Linked DNA regions of Haloarchaeobius amylolyticus. The protein of the gene in region 1 binds, or shares a complex with, the protein of each later gene. Links are inferred from orthologs where the notes say so. Each region holds a gene or a part of one and is shown in the gene's direction. Other genes may lie near its edges. The genes, in order: NOV86_RS01655, NOV86_RS12985, rpoB and NOV86_RS12980.

Region 1 (3,421 bases):
GGTCGATAATCGAAAGTGGTTTGAAGGGGGGCACGGAACAAGATAGTACCCGCAAGGGTGCGAGCAGGGATAGCCAAGTCTGGCCAACGGCGCAGCGTTCAGGGCGCTGTCCCATAGGGGTCCGCAGGTTCAAATCCTGCTCCCTGCATCACTTCTCTCACAATTATCAGGAGGAAAGCAATGAGTAAGACGAACCCGAGGCTCGGCAGTCTCATCGCCGAGCTGAAGTCGGTGTCTCGTACAGAAGACGCTGACGTCTGGAGCGACGTCGCAGACCGACTCGAGAAACCACGGCGGACGCACGCCGAGGTCAATCTCGGTCAGATCGAGCGCTACGCACGCGAAGACGAGACGGTCATCGTCCCCGGCAAGGTGCTGGGGTCCGGTGCCATCCAGAAGTCCGTGACGGTTGCAGCCGTCGACTTCTCCTCGTCCGCGAAGACCAAGATCGAACAGGTCGGCGAGACGCTCGATCTCGAACAGGCAATCGAACAGAACCCCGAGGGCTCGAACGTCCGGGTGATCCGATGAGTCTCGCAGAATTCGACGCAGACGTCGTCGTGGACGCTCGCGACTGCATCATGGGTCGCGTCGCGTCCCAGGTCGCAGAGCGCGCGCTCGACGGCGAATCCATCGCCGTCGTGAACGCTGAGCAGGCCGTCATCACCGGCTCGGAGGACGACATCATGTCCGTCTACGAGAAGCGAGTGGACGTCGGCTCCGACCAGGGCCCGTACTACCCCAAGCGGCCGGACCGCATCTTCAAGCGGTCCATCCGCGGGATGCTCCCGTACAAGGAGACGTACGGTCGCGAGGCGTTCGAGAGCGTCCGCGTGTACGTGGGGAACCCCTACGAGGACGAGGACGCGGAGATCCTCGACGGCACGTCACTGGACCGCCTCTCGAACATCAAGTTCGTCCAGCTGGGCGACATCTCCGCCAAACTGGGTGCTAACGTCACATGGTAACCAACACGTCCGGAAAGAAGAAGACGGCCATCGCTCGCGCGACCGTCAAGGACGGCAAGGGTCGCGTTCGAATCAACTCCAAGCCCGTCGAACTCGTCGAGCCGGAGATCTCCCGGCTGAAGATGCTGGAGCCGTTCCGCATCGTCGACGACGTTCGTGACGACGTGGACGTGGACGTCCGCGTCTCCGGTGGTGGCATCAGCGGCCAGGCAGACGCCGTCCGCACCGCCATCGCCCGCGGCATCGTCCAGCACACCGGCGACGCCGAACTCCGCGACGCGTACATGGAGTTCGACCGCTCGCTGCTCGTCAACGACGTGCGCCAGTCCGAGCCCAAGAAGTGGGGCGGTCCCGGCGCCCGTGCCCGTTACCAGAAGTCCTACCGCTAAGGTGATCTGACCATGATGGTACCAGTCCGGTGTTTCACGTGCGGCAAGGTCGTCGGCGAGCACTGGGAGGAGTTCAAGGCGCGAACGCGCGAAGGCGACGAAGACCCACAGGAGGTGCTCGACGAGCTCGGCGTGGACCGGTACTGCTGCCGGCGCATGCTGGTCTCGCACAAGGACCTGGTCGACATCGTCTCCCCCTACCAGTGATGCCACGACAACGTTACAATCGGTACGAGAAGGCTCGCATCCTCGGCGCACGCGCGCTGCAGGTGTCGTACGGGGCGCCAGTCCTCATCGATACCGACCAGACGGAACCGATCCTCATCGCTGCCGAGGAGTACGACGCGAACGTGCTACCCTTTACGGTAAAGCGCGGTGATGACGATACATGACGCTCATCACGGACGTCAGACTGCGACGCGTACTGGACTCGCGGGGTAACCCGACCGTCGAGGCCGACGTGCTCACGGAGAGCGGTGGCTTCGGCCGTGCTGCTGCACCCTCGGGTGCCAGCACCGGCGAGTACGAGGCCATCGAGCTCCCGCCGGGCGAAGCCATCGCGAAGGCTCGCGAACACGCCGTCCCGCGGCTGGTGAACTCGGCCTACGCCGGGAACCAGCGCGAGGTCGACGCCGCGTTGCACGCTGCCGACGGCACCGAGGACTTCTCGGAGATCGGTGCGAACAGTGCGGTCGCCATCTCGATGGCGGCCGCGAAGGCCGGCGCCGACATGCTCGGCGCCCCGCTGTACCAGCACCTCGGCGGCGCGTTCCGTGGTGAGAACTTCCCGATTCCGCTCGGGAACGTCGTGGGTGGTGGCGAGCACGCCGCCGACGCGACACACATCCAGGAGTTCCTCTCCGCCCCCGTCGGCGCGCCGAGCGTCTCCGACGCCGTCTTCGCCAACGCGGCGGTCCACGGCGAGGTCGCGGACATCCTCGACGAGCGCGACGAACCCTGCGGCAAGGGCGACGAGGGTGCCTGGGCGCCGTCCATCGACGACGCCGAGGCCTTCGAGATCGTCGAGCAGGCGACGAGCGAGGTCGCAGACGAGTTCGGCTTCGAGATCGGCTTCGGCCTCGACATGGCCGGTGCCGAGCTGTACGACGCCGACGACGAGGTCTACCGCTACGGTGACGACGAGAAGACGACGGCCGAGCAGGTCGACTACGTCGCAGAGCTGGTCCAGGAGTACGACCTCGTCTACGTCGAGGACCCCCTCGACGAGAACGACTACGAGGCGTTCGCCGAGCTGACCGACCGCGTGGGCGACCAGACGCTCATCTGCGGGGACGACCTGTTCGTGACGAACACGGACCGTCTCCAGGACGGCATCGACCAGGGCGCCGCCAACAGCATCCTCATCAAGCCGAACCAGATCGGGACGCTGACCGACGCCTTCGACGCCGTCGAACTCGCGACCCGCAACGGGTACGACTCGGTCATCTCCCACCGCTCGGGCGAGACCGAGGACACGACCATCGCACACCTCGCCGTGGCGACCGACGCGCCGTTCATCAAGACGGGCGCGGTCGGCGGCGAGCGAACCGCCAAGCTCAACGAACTCATCCGAATCGCAGACGACGCACTATGACAGACCAAGAGCAAGAACAGGAAGGGCTCGACGCCTCCGACGTCGACGTGGACCCCGAACCCAGCGAGGGTGCCGGTCCCGCGGCCGACGCCGAGGACGCAGAGCCCGTCGAGGCAGAGGACGCCGAGGCCGAGGAGGCCGAGGCCGAAGAAGCAGAGCCGACACTCGACGAGGACGTCATGTCGGACGAGGAGGCCGACCTCCTCATCCCGGTCGAGGACTACCTCGGCGCCGGTGTCCACATCGGTACCCAGCAGAAGACCAAGGACATGGAGCGGTTCATCCACCGCGTCCGGACCGACGGTCTCTACGTGCTCGACGTGGGCAAGACGGACTCGCGCATCCGCACGGCCGCGGACTTCCTCGCGAACTACGACCCCGAGCAGATCCTCGTGACGAGCTCGCGCCAGTACGGTCGCTTCCCGGCGAAGAAGTTCGCCGACGCCATCGGCGCCCGCGCCCGTACCGGC
Region 2 (2,891 bases), on another replicon or contig:
GTCGAATAGTTCGCTTGAGAAAGCGCCCGAGGCGGGATTTGAACCCGCGTCACGACCGTGACAGGGTCGTATGATGGGCCACTACACCACCCGGGCTTCCTGCAACCACTCGTTTCGCAGTCGCAGTATTAAGGCTTTCCAATCGATGGGCGTGTGGTAGGGGAGGGCGTGGGGCAAACCATTTAGTACAGTAGTGCAATCGTGAGACTGTAACATCTATTCGCAACTGGGACACCTCGGTCCTGCGAACCCCCGTCGGGCTGACGGGAACCGATAGTGCTAAGTCTCGGACGACTTGGCAAGCGTTAAATGGGTCCCACTAATAGTGACCTGTAGTATCTCGTGACAGCAGCTTCTCCCTCTGGCCAGACACACCCATGGTAGACGTAAGCCAACATGAAATGGTTCCGGAGCACACCGTCCTCGACGAGGACGAACTCGAGGATGTGCTCACGGAGTACGACATCGATAGCACAGACCTGCCGAAGATCAAGCGCACGGATCCCGCGCTCCCCGACGACGCCGAGGTCGGCGACGTCATCAAGGTCGTCCGGGACTCGCGAACAACAGACGAGGCGGTCGTATACCGACTCGTGGTGGAGTGAACAATGGACCGATCAAAACGACGCGCGATTTCGAAGGAGTACTTCTCGAAGGACAGACTCGCAGAACACCACTTCCGTTCGTTCAACGCGTTCCTCATGCGGGGGATGCAGGAGGTCGTCGACGAGAAGGCGACCATCGAGACGGACATCGGCGACAAGGAAGGCGAGGAACCGGTGCACGTCGAGCTGGGCGACGTTCGCGTCGTGACCCCGCGTGTGCGCGAGGCCGACGGGTCCGAAGAACTGCTCTACCCGCAGGAGGCTCGCCTGCGCAACATCACCTACTCCGCGCCCGTGTTCATGGAGATGTCCATCGTGAAGGGCGAGGAGGGCGAGGAGCGCGTGGTCGACTCCACGGAGACGAAGGTGGGCCGGATGCCCATCATGGTCGGCTCCGAGAAGTGTAACATCGCGGGCTTCTCCGACGAGGAGCTCATCGAGATCGGCGAGGACCCCGCCGACCCCGGTGGCTACTTCATCGTCAACGGCTCCGAGCGCGTCCTGATGACGAGCGAGGACCTCGCCCCGAACAAGATCCTCGCGGAGTACGACACCAAGTACGGCGACGAGATCCAGGTCGCGAAGACGTTCAGTCAGCGCCGGGGGTACCGCGCGCTGGTGCTGACCGAGCGGAACCGCGAGGGCCTGCTCGAGGTCTCGTTCCCGTCGGTCTCTGGCAGCATCAACTTCGTGACGCTCGTGCGCGCACTCGGCCTCGAATCCGACGAGGAGATCGTCCACCGCGTCAGCGACGACCCCGAGGTCGTCAAGTACATGCTGGAGAACCTGGAAGCCGCGGAGGTCCAGTCCCAGGAGGAGGCCATCGAGAAACTGGGCAAGCGCGTCGCCTCCGGGCAGGGCAAGAACTACCAGCTCAAGCGCGCGAACTACGTCATCGACCGCTACCTCCTCCCGCACCTCCACGAGGACGGCGTCGAGGAGGAGGACGTGCGCATCAACAAGGCGTTCTACCTCTGCCGGATGGCCGAGGCGTGTTTCGAGCTCGCACTCCAGCGCCGCGACTCGGACGACAAGGACCACTACGCCAACAAGCGGCTGAAGGTCTCCGGCGACCTGATGAAGGACCTGTTCCGGACCGCGCTGAACAAACTGGCGCGTGACGTGAAGTACCAGCTCGAGCGCGCCAACATGCGCAACCGGCAGCTCTCCGTGAACACGGTCGTTCGTTCGGACGTGCTGACCGAGCGCCTGGAGCACCCCATCGCGACGGGGAACTGGGTGGGTGGCCGCTCCGGCGTCTCCCAGCTGGTCGACCGGACGGACTTCATGGGTGTGCTGTCGCACCTGCGCCGGCTGCGCTCGCCGCTCTCGCGGTCGCAGCCGCACTTCGAGGCACGCGACCTGCACGCGACCCAGTGGGGTCGCATCTGCCCCTCCGAGACCCCGGAGGGACCGAACTGTGGGCTGGTGAAGAACTTCGCCCAGGCCATGGAGCTGTCGCAGAACATCGAGGACGAACAGGCGCTCAAGCGCGAGCTCGCGTCGATGGGGGTACAGGGTATCCCCGGACTCGAGGGACAGGGTCAGGAGCAACCCGCGGACGACTAAACAATGGCAAGCCAACAGCGAGAAGCGAAAGTCTACGTCAACGGTAGTCTGGTCGGGACACACCCCGAACCACACGAGCTAGCAGAACAGATCCGAGAGGCACGACGACTGGGGGACGTCTCCGAGATGGTCAACGTCTCGGTCAAGGACCGTACCCGCGAGGTCATCATCAACGCCGACGCGGGGCGTGCCCGCCGCCCGCTGCTCGTCGTCGAGGACGGCGAGCCGCTCATCTCCGAAGAGGAGTTCCAGGCGGTCCAGAACGGCGAACTGGAGTTCGACGACCTCGTCGAGCACGGCTACGTCGAGTTCATCGACGCCGAGGAGGAGGAGGACATCTACGTCGCCGTCGACGAGGAGGACCTCAACGAGGACCACACGCACCTCGAGGTCGACCCGCAGCTCATCTTCGGTATCGGTGCGGGGATGATCCCGTACCCGGAACACAACGCGTCGCCCCGCATCACCATGGGTGCAGGGATGATCAAGCAGTCGCTGGGGCTGCCCGCGGCGAACTACCGTATCCGCCCGGACACGCGCCAGCACCTGCTGCACTACCCGCAGCTCTCGATGGTGAAGACCCAGACCACCGAGCAGATCGGCTACGACGACCGCCCGGCGGCCCAGAACTTCACCGTCGCGGTCATGTCCTACGAGGGCTTCAACATCGAGGACGCACTGGTCCTGAACGGCGGCTCGGTCGACCGCGCGCTCGCT
Region 3 (2,898 bases), on another replicon or contig:
TTCCGGACCGCGCTGAACAAACTGGCGCGTGACGTGAAGTACCAGCTCGAGCGCGCCAACATGCGCAACCGGCAGCTCTCCGTGAACACGGTCGTTCGTTCGGACGTGCTGACCGAGCGCCTGGAGCACCCCATCGCGACGGGGAACTGGGTGGGTGGCCGCTCCGGCGTCTCCCAGCTGGTCGACCGGACGGACTTCATGGGTGTGCTGTCGCACCTGCGCCGGCTGCGCTCGCCGCTCTCGCGGTCGCAGCCGCACTTCGAGGCACGCGACCTGCACGCGACCCAGTGGGGTCGCATCTGCCCCTCCGAGACCCCGGAGGGACCGAACTGTGGGCTGGTGAAGAACTTCGCCCAGGCCATGGAGCTGTCGCAGAACATCGAGGACGAACAGGCGCTCAAGCGCGAGCTCGCGTCGATGGGGGTACAGGGTATCCCCGGACTCGAGGGACAGGGTCAGGAGCAACCCGCGGACGACTAAACAATGGCAAGCCAACAGCGAGAAGCGAAAGTCTACGTCAACGGTAGTCTGGTCGGGACACACCCCGAACCACACGAGCTAGCAGAACAGATCCGAGAGGCACGACGACTGGGGGACGTCTCCGAGATGGTCAACGTCTCGGTCAAGGACCGTACCCGCGAGGTCATCATCAACGCCGACGCGGGGCGTGCCCGCCGCCCGCTGCTCGTCGTCGAGGACGGCGAGCCGCTCATCTCCGAAGAGGAGTTCCAGGCGGTCCAGAACGGCGAACTGGAGTTCGACGACCTCGTCGAGCACGGCTACGTCGAGTTCATCGACGCCGAGGAGGAGGAGGACATCTACGTCGCCGTCGACGAGGAGGACCTCAACGAGGACCACACGCACCTCGAGGTCGACCCGCAGCTCATCTTCGGTATCGGTGCGGGGATGATCCCGTACCCGGAACACAACGCGTCGCCCCGCATCACCATGGGTGCAGGGATGATCAAGCAGTCGCTGGGGCTGCCCGCGGCGAACTACCGTATCCGCCCGGACACGCGCCAGCACCTGCTGCACTACCCGCAGCTCTCGATGGTGAAGACCCAGACCACCGAGCAGATCGGCTACGACGACCGCCCGGCGGCCCAGAACTTCACCGTCGCGGTCATGTCCTACGAGGGCTTCAACATCGAGGACGCACTGGTCCTGAACGGCGGCTCGGTCGACCGCGCGCTCGCTCGCTCGCACTTCTTCCGTACCTACGAGGGCGAGGAGCGCCGGTACCCGGGTGGCCAGGAGGACCGCTTCGAGATTCCGAGCCAGGACGTCCGCGGTGCGCGTGGTGAGGACGCGTACACGCACCTGGACGAGGATGGCCTCGTCAACCCCGAGACGCGCGTCGGCGAGAACGACGTGCTGCTCGGGAAGACGTCGCCGCCGCGCTTCCTCGAGGAGCCGGACGACATGGGTGGCCTCTCGCCGCAGAAGCGCCGGGAGACCTCCGTCACGATGCGCTCGGGCGAGTCCGGTGTCGTCGACACCGTCACCCTGATGGAGGGCGAGGACGGCTCGAAGCTCTCGAAGGTGTCCGTGCGCGACCAGCGTATCCCCGAACTCGGGGACAAGTTCGCGTCGCGACACGGCCAGAAGGGTGTCGTCGGCCACATCGCGCCCCAGGAGGACATGCCCTTCACGCAGGAGGGTGTCGTCCCGGACCTCATCGTCAACCCGCACGCGCTGCCGTCGCGCATGACGGTCGGCCACGTGCTGGAGATGCTCGGCGGCAAGGTCGGCGCACTCGAAGGCCGACGTGTCGACGGGACGCCGTTCACCGGCGAGGACGAGTGGGAGATCCGCGGCGGGCTCGAGGAGGCCGGCTTCAAGTCCTCGGGCAAGGAGATCATGTACTCCGGCGTCACCGGCGAGAAGATCGAGGCCGAGATCTTCGTCGGGGTCATCTTCTACCAGAAGCTCTACCACATGGTCTCGAACAAACTGCACGCCCGCTCGCGCGGGCCGGTGCAGGTGCTCACGCGCCAGCCGACCGAGGGTCGTGCCCGCGAGGGTGGCCTGCGCGTCGGTGAGATGGAGCGTGACGTGCTCATCGGGCACGGTGCCGCGATGGCGCTCAAGGAACGGCTCCTCGACGAGTCCGACCGCGAGTTCATCAACGTGTGTGGCCAGTGTGGCATGAGCGCGGTCGAGAACGTCGACCAGCGCCGTGTCTACTGCCCGAACTGTGGCGAGGAGACGGACATCCACGAGATCGAGATGTCCTACGCGTTCAAACTGCTCCTCGACGAGATGAAGGCGCTCGGTATCGCCCCGCGACTGGAACTGGAGGACGCAGTCTAACATGGCAAGCTCACAGACACCGAAGGAGATCGGCGAGATCAACTTCGGACTGATGGACCCGGAGGAGTACCGAGAGATGTCCGCCACGAAGATCATCACGGCGGACACCTACGACGACGACGGCTTCCCCATCGACATGGGGCTGATGGACCCGCGCCTGGGCGTCATCGACCCCGGCCTGGAGTGCAAGACGTGCGGGAAGCACTCCGGTTCGTGTAACGGACACTTCGGCCACATCGAGCTGGCCGCACCCGTCATCCACGTCGGGTTCACGAAGCTCATCCGCCGCCTGCTGCGTGGCACCTGCCGCGAGTGTGCCCGCCTCTGTCTGACCGAGGACGAGAAAGAGGAGTTCCGCGAGCAGCTCACCCAGACGCGACGCCTCGGTGGCGACCTCAACGACGTGACGAAGGCCGCCATCCGCCAGGCCCGCAAGAAGGACCGCTGCCCGCACTGTGGCGAGATCCAGTTCGACATCCAGCACGAGAAGCCGACCACGTACTACGAGGTCCAGCAGGTGCTGACCGGCGAGTACTCCCAGCGCATCGCCGCCGCGATGCAGCCCGACCCCGACGACGAGGCCGA
Region 4 (3,614 bases), on another replicon or contig:
CCAGCGCCGCGTTCTCCCGTTCGAGCATCGCCTTCGACACGTCCGCGAAGTCCGGGTCGTTGTCGACGAACAGTACGGTCACCCCGTCGGTCGTCGCGCCCCGTGGTTCGAACTGCCCGATCCCGTCCTGCGACATGCTACCGGATACGGGCGCAAGGTACTAAACGATTAGAGTCGCTGGAGTGTCGTTTCCCTCCCCTGCCGAGGGGCGGGTATTGATCGAGATGGCTGGAAAATACCGCGAATCGGCTGTTCTGGATACTGTCGGGAGAGCCAGACCTGGCACGGGCTGTGCTCGGATGGGTGATTCGCTCGAACAGGAGCGAGGCGGGATTTGAACCCTGTGCAGACGGTCCGGGCGTGCGGTCTCACCTTCGTTCGACCGTTCCGGGCTGCGACTGCTGGTGTTCAGATCCCTCTGTGAGGGCGTTCTCGCTCACGGAGACGAGCAGACGCTACGCGGTGCTCGTCGAGTAGTTCGCTTGAGAAAGCGCCCGAGGCGGGATTTGAACCCGCGTCACGACCGTGACAGGGTCGTATGATGGGCCACTACACCACCCGGGCTCCCTGCACTCATTGCTAACTGCCGGGTACTTTTATGCCTTTTCAATCGTCGGTCCTGTGTCCCGCGTTCTCACGGGTCCAGAACCGCGAGCCGCGAGGCTACGCGGGTCGGTCGTCGAAGAATGAAACTACGTCGGTCGTCGAGCCTTAGAGGCGGACGACGTTCGCAGCGCGCGGACCCTTCGGGGAGTCCTCGATTTCGAACTCTACTTCCTGCCCTTCCTCGAGATCCGGACCGCCAACGTCCTCCATGTGGAAGAAAACGTCCTCGTCCGCGTCCTCGGTGTCGATGAAGCCGTAACCGCCAGTGTCGTTGAAGAAATCAACCTTGCCTGTCGCCATTGCTTCTGAGACGAGAGGCCCCGGACGGATAAGCGTTCCTAGAGGACTGGTACCACGACTATCGGTCCCGGGAGGGTCGTCCCCCGAAGTACCGCTCCACGAGGAACTCTGACGCCCAGTTGACCCGCGACAGGGGAGCCTTCGGCTGTGGGTCGTCGACCCGGAGCCGCATCTCGCCATCTCCGGTCTCCGTGACCGGAACCCAGTACGCGTCCCCGGTCTCGCGTGAGTGGACGGCGTAGGCGTCGATCTGGTCGGCCGAGTACGGCACGTCGACCCGTCCATCCGACCCGACGGTCGAACTGTACAGGTTGAACCGGACCGTACCGTTCACCCAGCTCCCCGTCTTGCACTGGACCCGGTGGAGCCGGTCGCCATCGTCGACGATCAGGTCGTAGCGGTCGCTGTCCCCGAACGGGACCGATACCGACAGCCCGAGCCGCATCAACTCGGCGAGGACGAGCGCTTCGGTCTCGTCGCCCTTCCGTGAGGTGTTCACGTCGAGGCTTGCGCGTTATCGGGGAAGAACTCGGGGGCGAGACGTCTCCGACTCGATTGCTGCTCGTGGTCGTGAAATGGGAGGAGTGTCCGAGGCGGGATTTGAACCCTGTGCAGACGATCTGGCTCGCTTCGCTCGCCGGCTGCGACTGCTGGTGTTCGAATCCCTCTGTGGGGGTCTTCTCGCTCACGGAGACGAGCACACGCTACGCGGTACTCGTCGAATAGTTCGCTTGAGAAAGCGCCCGAGGCGGGATTTGAACCCGCGTCACGACCGTGACAGGGTCGTATGATGGGCCACTACACCACCCGGGCTTCCTGCAACCACTCGTTTCGCAGTCGCAGTATTAAGGCTTTCCAATCGATGGGCGTGTGGTAGGGGAGGGCGTGGGGCAAACCATTTAGTACAGTAGTGCAATCGTGAGACTGTAACATCTATTCGCAACTGGGACACCTCGGTCCTGCGAACCCCCGTCGGGCTGACGGGAACCGATAGTGCTAAGTCTCGGACGACTTGGCAAGCGTTAAATGGGTCCCACTAATAGTGACCTGTAGTATCTCGTGACAGCAGCTTCTCCCTCTGGCCAGACACACCCATGGTAGACGTAAGCCAACATGAAATGGTTCCGGAGCACACCGTCCTCGACGAGGACGAACTCGAGGATGTGCTCACGGAGTACGACATCGATAGCACAGACCTGCCGAAGATCAAGCGCACGGATCCCGCGCTCCCCGACGACGCCGAGGTCGGCGACGTCATCAAGGTCGTCCGGGACTCGCGAACAACAGACGAGGCGGTCGTATACCGACTCGTGGTGGAGTGAACAATGGACCGATCAAAACGACGCGCGATTTCGAAGGAGTACTTCTCGAAGGACAGACTCGCAGAACACCACTTCCGTTCGTTCAACGCGTTCCTCATGCGGGGGATGCAGGAGGTCGTCGACGAGAAGGCGACCATCGAGACGGACATCGGCGACAAGGAAGGCGAGGAACCGGTGCACGTCGAGCTGGGCGACGTTCGCGTCGTGACCCCGCGTGTGCGCGAGGCCGACGGGTCCGAAGAACTGCTCTACCCGCAGGAGGCTCGCCTGCGCAACATCACCTACTCCGCGCCCGTGTTCATGGAGATGTCCATCGTGAAGGGCGAGGAGGGCGAGGAGCGCGTGGTCGACTCCACGGAGACGAAGGTGGGCCGGATGCCCATCATGGTCGGCTCCGAGAAGTGTAACATCGCGGGCTTCTCCGACGAGGAGCTCATCGAGATCGGCGAGGACCCCGCCGACCCCGGTGGCTACTTCATCGTCAACGGCTCCGAGCGCGTCCTGATGACGAGCGAGGACCTCGCCCCGAACAAGATCCTCGCGGAGTACGACACCAAGTACGGCGACGAGATCCAGGTCGCGAAGACGTTCAGTCAGCGCCGGGGGTACCGCGCGCTGGTGCTGACCGAGCGGAACCGCGAGGGCCTGCTCGAGGTCTCGTTCCCGTCGGTCTCTGGCAGCATCAACTTCGTGACGCTCGTGCGCGCACTCGGCCTCGAATCCGACGAGGAGATCGTCCACCGCGTCAGCGACGACCCCGAGGTCGTCAAGTACATGCTGGAGAACCTGGAAGCCGCGGAGGTCCAGTCCCAGGAGGAGGCCATCGAGAAACTGGGCAAGCGCGTCGCCTCCGGGCAGGGCAAGAACTACCAGCTCAAGCGCGCGAACTACGTCATCGACCGCTACCTCCTCCCGCACCTCCACGAGGACGGCGTCGAGGAGGAGGACGTGCGCATCAACAAGGCGTTCTACCTCTGCCGGATGGCCGAGGCGTGTTTCGAGCTCGCACTCCAGCGCCGCGACTCGGACGACAAGGACCACTACGCCAACAAGCGGCTGAAGGTCTCCGGCGACCTGATGAAGGACCTGTTCCGGACCGCGCTGAACAAACTGGCGCGTGACGTGAAGTACCAGCTCGAGCGCGCCAACATGCGCAACCGGCAGCTCTCCGTGAACACGGTCGTTCGTTCGGACGTGCTGACCGAGCGCCTGGAGCACCCCATCGCGACGGGGAACTGGGTGGGTGGCCGCTCCGGCGTCTCCCAGCTGGTCGACCGGACGGACTTCATGGGTGTGCTGTCGCACCTGCGCCGGCTGCGCTCGCCGCTCTCGCGGTCGCAGCCGCACTTCGAGGCACGCGACCTGCACGCGACCCAGTGGGGTCGC

The links.
Region 2: NOV86_RS01655 (region 1) and NOV86_RS12985 share a complex: the UniProt entries of both Methanocaldococcus jannaschii proteins name them as parts of the RNA polymerase complex. The link is inferred for Haloarchaeobius amylolyticus from one-to-one orthologs.
Region 3: NOV86_RS01655 (region 1) and rpoB share a complex: the UniProt entries of both Methanocaldococcus jannaschii proteins name them as parts of the RNA polymerase complex. The link is inferred for Haloarchaeobius amylolyticus from one-to-one orthologs.
Region 4: NOV86_RS01655 (region 1) and NOV86_RS12980 share a complex: the UniProt entries of both Methanocaldococcus jannaschii proteins name them as parts of the RNA polymerase complex. The link is inferred for Haloarchaeobius amylolyticus from one-to-one orthologs.

What each region holds. Positions count from the first base shown.
Region 1 is NZ_JANHDH010000001.1:316,049-319,469, forward strand. The notes cover bases 394-3,156. They hold NOV86_RS01655 (DNA-directed RNA polymerase subunit K), read left to right. Parts: upstream 394-1,563; coding sequence 1,564-1,749; downstream 1,750-3,156. Other genes in these bases: NOV86_RS01635 (50S ribosomal protein L18e), read left to right, coding at 394-531; NOV86_RS01640 (50S ribosomal protein L13), read left to right, coding at 528-968; NOV86_RS01645 (30S ribosomal protein S9), read left to right, coding at 962-1,357; NOV86_RS01650 (DNA-directed RNA polymerase subunit N), read left to right, coding at 1,370-1,564; eno (phosphopyruvate hydratase), read left to right, coding at 1,746-2,951. Also shown: more of NOV86_RS01635, read left to right, coding at 181-393; more of rpsB, read left to right, coding at 3,157-3,421. UniProt on the Methanocaldococcus jannaschii protein: DNA-dependent RNA polymerase (RNAP) catalyzes the transcription of DNA into RNA using the four ribonucleoside triphosphates as substrates.
Region 2 is NZ_JANHDH010000002.1:110,064-112,954, forward strand. It holds NOV86_RS12985 (DNA-directed RNA polymerase subunit B''), read left to right. Parts: upstream 1-608; coding sequence 609-2,174; downstream 2,175-2,891. Other genes in the region: NOV86_RS12980 (DNA-directed RNA polymerase subunit H), read left to right, coding at 378-605; rpoB (DNA-directed RNA polymerase subunit B), read left to right, coding at 2,178-2,891. UniProt on the Methanocaldococcus jannaschii protein: DNA-dependent RNA polymerase (RNAP) catalyzes the transcription of DNA into RNA using the four ribonucleoside triphosphates as substrates. The Rpo2 subunit (Rpo2N and Rpo2C in this organism) is implicated in DNA promoter recognition and in nucleotide binding.
Region 3 is NZ_JANHDH010000002.1:111,758-114,655, forward strand. It holds rpoB (DNA-directed RNA polymerase subunit B), read left to right. Parts: upstream 1-483; coding sequence 484-2,313; downstream 2,314-2,898. Other genes in the region: NOV86_RS12985 (DNA-directed RNA polymerase subunit B''), read left to right, coding at 1-480; NOV86_RS12995 (DNA-directed RNA polymerase subunit A'), read left to right, coding at 2,315-2,898. UniProt on the Methanocaldococcus jannaschii protein: DNA-dependent RNA polymerase (RNAP) catalyzes the transcription of DNA into RNA using the four ribonucleoside triphosphates as substrates. The Rpo2 subunit (Rpo2N and Rpo2C in this organism) is implicated in DNA promoter recognition and in nucleotide binding.
Region 4 is NZ_JANHDH010000002.1:108,441-112,054, forward strand. Bases 659-3,614 are described here. They hold NOV86_RS12980 (DNA-directed RNA polymerase subunit H), read left to right. Parts: upstream 659-2,000; coding sequence 2,001-2,228; downstream 2,229-3,614. Other genes in these bases: NOV86_RS12965 (cold-shock protein), read right to left, coding at 712-906; NOV86_RS12970 (group I intron-associated PD-(D/E)XK endonuclease), read right to left, coding at 965-1,405; NOV86_RS12985 (DNA-directed RNA polymerase subunit B''), read left to right, coding at 2,232-3,614. In the rest of the region: NOV86_RS12955 (bacterio-opsin activator domain-containing protein), read right to left, coding at 1-136. UniProt on the Methanocaldococcus jannaschii protein: DNA-dependent RNA polymerase (RNAP) catalyzes the transcription of DNA into RNA using the four ribonucleoside triphosphates as substrates.